Linked DNA regions of Methylosinus trichosporium OB3b. The protein of the gene in region 1 interacts with the protein of each later gene in a pairwise test. Links are inferred from orthologs where the notes say so. Each region holds a gene or a part of one and is shown in the gene's direction. Other genes may lie near its edges.

Region 1 (3,574 bases):
ACGGCCAAGGCCGACGCGCGCCGCTGGGATCAGGACAGGGACGGCGTCGAACTGCTGGAGCCCGGCTCCCCCGGCGCCCGCGCGCTGGTGATGAACGCCCGCCGCAAGCTCCAAACCGTCGGCCAGCGCTGACATTTCGCCGGCCCTGGCGCGAGGCGTCATAAACTGGCGCCGGCCGGCAGAATCGCCTATAGATCATCGCTGATCGCGCGCGTCGCTCGACTGCGGCGAGATCGCCGACGACGAGCCTCGACGGCGCGGCCGACAGGGCGCCCGATCTTCCCCGGGGCGACTTCGGCGACGTCTTTCGCCCGAGGCGACGAGGCGGCGATCCTTCTCGAATGGGCGGTGACGCTGCGACCCGGAGTCGGGCCGCAGACCGCTTGCGACGACTATCGGATTGGCGGAGCCCCTTGGCCGACGACGACACAGAGAAGACTGGAGCGGCTGCGCCCGGCTCCGACATTCGCCCGGTTTCGATCGCCGATGAGATGAAGCGCAGCTATCTCGATTACGCGATGAGCGTGATCGTGAGCCGCGCGCTGCCCGATGTGCGCGACGGGCTGAAGCCCGTGCATCGGCGCATCATGTTCTCGATGCACGAGAACGGCCACACGCCCGACAAGCCCTATGTGAAATCGGCGCGCATCGTCGGCGACGTCATGGGTAAGTATCACCCGCATGGCGACGCCGCGATCTATGACGCGCTGGTGCGCATGGCGCAGCCTTTCTCGATGCGGCTGCCGCTGATCGACGGGCAGGGCAATTTCGGCTCGGTCGACAACGACCCGCCGGCGGCCATGCGCTACACCGAGTCGCGGCTCGCCAAGCCGGCGCTGGCACTGCTCGAGGATCTCGACGAAGGCACCGTCGACTTCAAGCCCAACTATGACGACAAGGAGATGGAGCCGACGGTTCTGCCGGCGCGCTTCCCGAACCTGCTCGTCAATGGCGCCGGCGGCATCGCCGTCGGCATGGCGACGAACATTCCGCCGCATAATCTCGGCGAGGTGATCGACGCCGCCATCGCGCTGATCGACCGGCCCGATATGAGCGTCGCCGAGCTGATGGAGATCGTGCCCGGCCCGGACTTCCCGACCGCGGCGACGATCCTCGGCCGCGGCGGCATTCGCAACGCCTATTCGACCGGGCGCGGCTCGATCATCATGCGGGCGAAGGCGGAGATCGAGACTTTGCGCAAGGAGCGCGAGGCGATCATCTTCACCGAGATACCCTATCAGGTGAACAAGGCGGCGCTGATCGAGCGCATCGCCGAGCTCGTCCGCGAGAAGAAGATCGAGGGCGTGGCCGATCTGCGCGACGAATCCGACCGCGACGGCATGCGCATCGTCGTCGAGCTGAAGCGCGACGCCGTGGCCGATGTGGTGCTGAACCAGCTCTGGCGCCACACCGCGCTGCAGTCTAGCTTCCCGGTCAATATGATCGCGCTCAACGGCGGGCGGCCCGAGCTGCTGACGCTGAAGGACGTGCTCGTCGCCTTCGTCGACTTCCGCGAGAGCGTGGTCACGCGGCGCACCAAGTTCCGGCTCAATAAAGCGCGCGACGCGGCGCATCTGCAGGTCGGCCTCGCCATCGCCGTCGCCAATATCGACGAGGTGATCCGTCTCATCCGCACCTCGGCCGACGCCGCTGCGGCGCGTGAGGCGCTGATGGAGCGGCTCTGGCCGGCCAAGGACATGGCGCCGCTGGTCGCGCTGATCGCCGATCCGCGCCATGTGTTGCACGAGGACGGGACGATTCGTCTCTCCGAGGCGCAGGCTCGCGCCATTCTCGATCTGCGCCTGCAGCGCCTCACCGCGCTCGGCCGCGAGGAGATCGCCGAGGCGCTGAACAAGCTCGCCGCCGAGATTGCCGAATATCTCGAGATTTTGCGCTCGCGTGAAAAGCTGTTCGGCATCGTCAAGGACGAGATGATCGCGGTGAAGACGGCCTATGCGACGCCTCGCCGCACGCAGATCGTCGACGGCGACGGCGATGTCGAGGACGAGGACCTCATCGCCCGCGAGGACATGGTCGTCACCGTCTCGCACGCCGGCTATATCAAGCGCGTGCCGCTCTCGACCTATCGCGCGCAACGGCGCGGCGGCAAGGGCCGCTCCGGCATGCAGACGAAGGAGGAGGATTTCGTCCACCGCCTGTTCGTCGCCTCGACGCATACGCCGGTGCTGTTCTTCTCCTCGCTCGGCCGCGCTTATAAAGAGAAAGTGTGGCGCCTGCCTCTGGCGGCGCCGCAGGCGCGCGGCAAGGCGCTGGTCAATCTTCTGCCGCTCGAGCAGAATGAGCGCATCACCACCATCATGCCGCTGCCGGAGGACGAATCGAGCTGGGCGACGCTCGACGCCATCTTCGCGACCACGCGCGGCACGGTGCGCCGCAACAAGCTCTCCGATTTCTCCGATGTGCGCCGCTCCGGCATCATCGCCATGAAGCTCGACGAGGGCGAGGCCATCGTCGACGTCGCCACCGCTTCGGAGAATGACGACGTGCTGCTGACGACGCGCGAGGGGCAGTGCATCCGCTTCCCCGTCACCGATGTGCGCGTGTTCCAGAGCCGCAGCTCCATGGGCGTGCGCGGCGTCGCCCTCGCCGCCGAGGATCGGGTGATCTCGCTGTCGATCCTGCGGCATTTCGAGGCGAGCGGCGAGGAGCGCGCCGCCTATCTGAAGCGCGCAGCGGCGCAGCGGCGCGCCGGCGCCCAGGAGAATGGCGCGGAAGAGGGAGCGGCCGAAGCCGAGGAAAGCTCGGCGTCGATCGAGCTGAGCGAGGCGCGCTTCCGCGACATGGAGCAGGCCGAGCAGATCATCCTGACCGTCTCTGAGAACGGCTATGGCAAGCGCAGCTCGTCCTTCGAATATCGCATCACCGGACGCGGCGGCAAAGGCATCGTCGCCATGGCGGTCAACGCCCGCAATGGCAAGCTCGTGGCCTCATTCCCGGTCGGCAGCGGCGCCGAAATCATGCTGGTGACCGACGGCGGCCAGCTGATCCGCTGCCCGGTCGAGGGCATCCGCATCGTCGGCCGCGGCACGCAGGGCGTCATCGTGTTCGATACGGCCGAAGGCGAGCGCGTGGTGTCGGTCGAGCATATCGGGGAGACGGGCGCCGAGGCGGAGGTCGCCGAGGAGTAGGCGAAACCCGATTACGAGTTGGCCGCGCTCGGCCGTTCGCTCATCGGGCCAGTCTGGACGATGCTGGAACGGTGACGAAAAATCGGGCGGCGATCGAACCCGCGTGGGACAGTGTCCAATGCGGAGCATACAGGCGAAGACGAGGCAGGATCTCGAGCCTCGCCCTCGGGGGCGGACATTCCTCGCACTGGTCTGCGAGGCCATCTCGTAAGCTCGGCGTCGTTATTTGCGACGACATATGAGAACCGGCGCCTGAAGAAAGGTCCACGCCACCGTCCGGCTCGCCACGTGGATGCACCGCTGTCTTCGCCTCATGGCACTATCTCCGCCCGCGCCACCAGGGCGTTCCACGCCGCAAGCGAGTCCATGTAGTCGCGCCAATACACGATCTTTTTGTTCTCGAACCGGATAATCGAGCAAAATCG
Region 2 (3,428 bases), 370 kb from region 1 along the record:
CAAGAGCGGAGCATCATCGATAGCACTACAGGAAAACTTACAGTAATTCAACTTGTACTTGAACACGCTACGGCGGAAGAGCATGAGCTGCTTCAGGGCTTGGGTGTTCTCTTCGGAGACGCGCTAGCCGACGAACTCGGCCTGCGATGGGTCGTAACAACCGATCACTTTGGAACAGCGCCGGTCGTAATTCGACCCGGGACCTCGTTGAAGATCGGAGCCTTTTCTATGATCGAAAAGCGCGTAGTGAATGGAGACGTTCCCATCGAAGTTGGCGTTCTCTTCGAGGCTATCCGCGATCAAGCAAATCAGCTCCTGCTCTCGAAAGAAGCAGCTTTGTGGCCGTCCGTTTGAACCACGACTGCTGTGATGATGATCGCAAGAGTCGATCATCACTGAGCGCGAGCGGGGGGCGCTGTGCAAAGCAAAGCTTCCTTACATGCGGCAGCCCCTTGCTTTTTCCGTGGGCCGCGAAGTGTAGCTCGGGCAAGAAAGGGGGGGGCTAACCACCCCACCGCCCCCCACCGGTTTCTCGTGCATCCCACCCCCATTCCACGCTAAAATCAGCGCTTCAGAATCGCCTCGCCCGCAGGAGCCCCCGATCATATGAGCAATGACGCCGACGACGCCGTCCCGACCCCCGAATATGGCGCGGATTCGATCAAGGTGCTGCGTGGGCTCGACGCCGTGCGCAAGCGTCCGGGCATGTATATCGGCGACACCGACGACGGGACCGGCCTCCATCATATGGTCTATGAGGTGGTCGACAACGCCATCGACGAGGCGCTGGCCGGCCACGCCAGTCTCGTCACGGTGACGCTGGACGCCGACGGCTCCTGCACCGTCACCGACAATGGCCGCGGCGTGCCGACCGGCATCCATAAGGAGGAGGGGGTCTCGGCGGCCGAGGTCATCATGACCCAGCTGCACGCCGGCGGAAAATTCGACCAGAACTCCTATAAGGTCTCGGGCGGCCTGCATGGCGTCGGCGTGTCGGTGGTCAATGCGCTGTCGGTGTGGCTGAAGCTGCGGATCTGGCAGGATGGGCGCGAGCATTTCATGGAGTTCGCCAATGGCGACGCGGTCGCGCCGCTCGCCGTGGTCGGCGACGCGCCGATCGAGGACGGCAAGCCGAAGCGTGGCACGCAGGTGACCTTCCTGCCGTCGCTCAAGACATTCAAAACGGTCGTCGAGTTCGATTATGCGACCATCGAGCATCGGCTGCGCGAGCTGGCCTTTTTGAATTCCGGCGTGCGCATCGTGCTCACCGATGCGCGCCACGCGGAGCAGAAGCGCGAGGAGCTTTACTATGAAGGCGGGCTCGAGGCCTTCGTGCGTTATCTCGATCGCGCCAAGACGCCGCTGATCGCGCAGCCGATCATGATTCACGGCCAGCGCGAGCATATCAATGTCGAAGTCGCTCTGTGGTGGAACGACTCGTACCATGAGAATGTGCTGGTCTTCACCAACAATATTCCGCAGCGCGACGGCGGCACGCATCTCGCGGGCTTTCGCGCCGGGCTGACACGGCAGATCACCGGCTATGCCGAGCGCTCCGGCCTCGCCAAGCGCGAGAAGGTCGATCTCACCGGCGACGATTGCCGCGAGGGTCTGACCTGTGTCGTCTCGGTGAAGGTGCCCGATCCGAAATTCTCCTCGCAGACGAAGGACAAGCTCGTCTCCTCCGAGGTGCGTCCGGCGGTCGAGAATATCGTCAATGAATTGCTCGACCAATGGCTCGAGGAGCATCCGCAGGAGGCGAAAGCCGTCGTCTCCAAGGTCTGCGAGGCGGCGGTGGCGCGCGAGGCGGCGCGCAAGGCGCGCGAGCTGACGCGGCGCAAAGGCGCGCTCGATGTCGCGAACCTGCCCGGCAAGCTCGCCGATTGTCAGGAGCGCGATCCAGCCAAGGCGGAACTGTTCATCGTCGAGGGCGACTCGGCCGGCGGCACCGCCAAGCAGGGCCGCAATCGCGAGTTCCAGGCGGTCTTGCCGCTGCGCGGCAAGATCCTCAATGTCGAGCGCGCGCGCTTCGACAAGATGCTGTCGTCGGAACAGATCGGCACTTTGATCACTGCGCTCGGCACCGGCATCGGCCGTGACGAGTTCAACGCCGACAAGCTGCGCTATCACAAGATCATCATCATGACCGACGCCGACGTCGACGGCGCGCATATTCGCACGCTGATCCTGACCTTCTTCTATCGGCAGATGCCGCAGCTGATCGAGCGCGGCCATGTGTTCATCGCCCAGGCGCCGCTCTACAAGGTGACCAAAGCCAAATCGACGCAATATCTCAAGGACGAGCGCGCGCTCGAGGATTATCTGATCGACTCCGTGCTGGACGGCGCCGTGCTTCGCTGCGGCACTGGCGAGGAGCGCGCGGGCAAGGATCTGCGTCAGGCGCTCGAGGATGCGCGCTCCTTCCGCACCATCATGAACGGGCTGCATTCGCGCTACGACCGCAGCGTCGTCGAGCAGACCGCGCTGGCCGGCGCGCTGCAGGCGCCGCCGGACGACGCCAAGGCGAACGATGTGGCGGAGCGTCTCAATGCGATCGCCGAGGAGACCGAGCGCGGCTGGACCGGCGAAACGCGCGAGGGCGGCTATGTCTTCCGCCGCACTCTGCGCGGCGTCGCGCAAGCGGTGATTTTGGACGCCGCGCTGCTCGCCTCGAGCGAGGCGCGCAAGCTGCAGGAGCGCGCCGAGAGTCTGCGCGAGATTTTCGCCGGCGCCGCCTCGCTGGCGCGGCGCGGCGACGAGACGCCGCTCTCCGGTCCGCTCGCGCTCTATGACGCGACCGCCGCGCTCGGCCGCAAGGGCCTCGCCATCCAGCGCTACAAGGGCCTCGGCGAGATGAACGCCGAGCAGCTGTGGGAGACGACGCTCGACCGCGAGGTGCGCTCGCTGCTGCAGGTGCGGGTGAAGGAGGCCGTGGAGGCCGAGGATATTTTTGTGAAGCTGATGGGCGATGTGGTGGAGCCGCGCCGCGAGTTCATTCAGGAGAACGCGCTGAACGTGGCGAATTTGGATGTGTGAGAAGCCTATGGCATGGATGGAGAGAGGCGTCTCATGCGTCGTCAGAAGGGTTTTTAGAGAATAATGTTTGAGAAACAACTTGCACAATTTTTGCGTAACGTCAGGTGTTGCAGACTCGCATCATTTCTAACTATACTATCATTTCATGCATGTGACGATCAGCGCGCTGTGGTCTGTCGAACCGAGCTCTCGTGGCTCGTGGTCGTAATGACAACTTGGATGATAGCGGTCTATGAATTTTTGGTTTGCAAACGCATGGTCGATCCTAAAACCATTCCCGGCATTTGATTTCCATGACCACTCTCGAGCCGAAACTCCGTTCGTTCTTCTCCACAAATCACTGAGGTTTAATTTGGAAGACAGTGCATCAAATTTCTCGGCGCATGCGTAAC

Evidence for each region.
Region 2: the proteins of gyrA (region 1) and gyrB interact in binary tests that used the Escherichia coli proteins (3 or more experiments, as listed by UniProt). The link is inferred for Methylosinus trichosporium OB3b from one-to-one orthologs.

What each region holds. Positions count from the first base shown.
Region 1 is NZ_CP023737.1:425,537-429,110, reverse strand. The notes cover bases 90-3,349. They hold gyrA (DNA gyrase subunit A), read left to right. Parts: upstream 90-413; coding sequence 414-3,149; downstream 3,150-3,349. Other genes in these bases: CQW49_RS02065 (hypothetical protein), read left to right, coding at 90-132. In the rest of the region: more of CQW49_RS02065, read left to right, coding at 1-89; CQW49_RS02055 (nuclear transport factor 2 family protein), read right to left, coding at 3,461-3,574. UniProt on the Escherichia coli protein: A type II topoisomerase that negatively supercoils closed circular double-stranded (ds) DNA in an ATP-dependent manner to maintain chromosomes in an underwound state.
Region 2 is NZ_CP023737.1:797,244-800,671, reverse strand. Bases 208-3,321 are described here. They hold gyrB (DNA topoisomerase (ATP-hydrolyzing) subunit B), read left to right. Parts: upstream 208-606; coding sequence 607-3,036; downstream 3,037-3,321. Other genes in these bases: CQW49_RS26270 (hypothetical protein), read right to left, coding at 3,175-3,321; CQW49_RS03790 (DUF3806 domain-containing protein), read left to right, coding at 208-354. In the rest of the region: more of CQW49_RS03790, read left to right, coding at 1-207; more of CQW49_RS26270, read right to left, coding at 3,322-3,428. UniProt on the Escherichia coli protein: DNA gyrase negatively supercoils closed circular double-stranded DNA in an ATP-dependent manner to maintain chromosomes in an underwound state.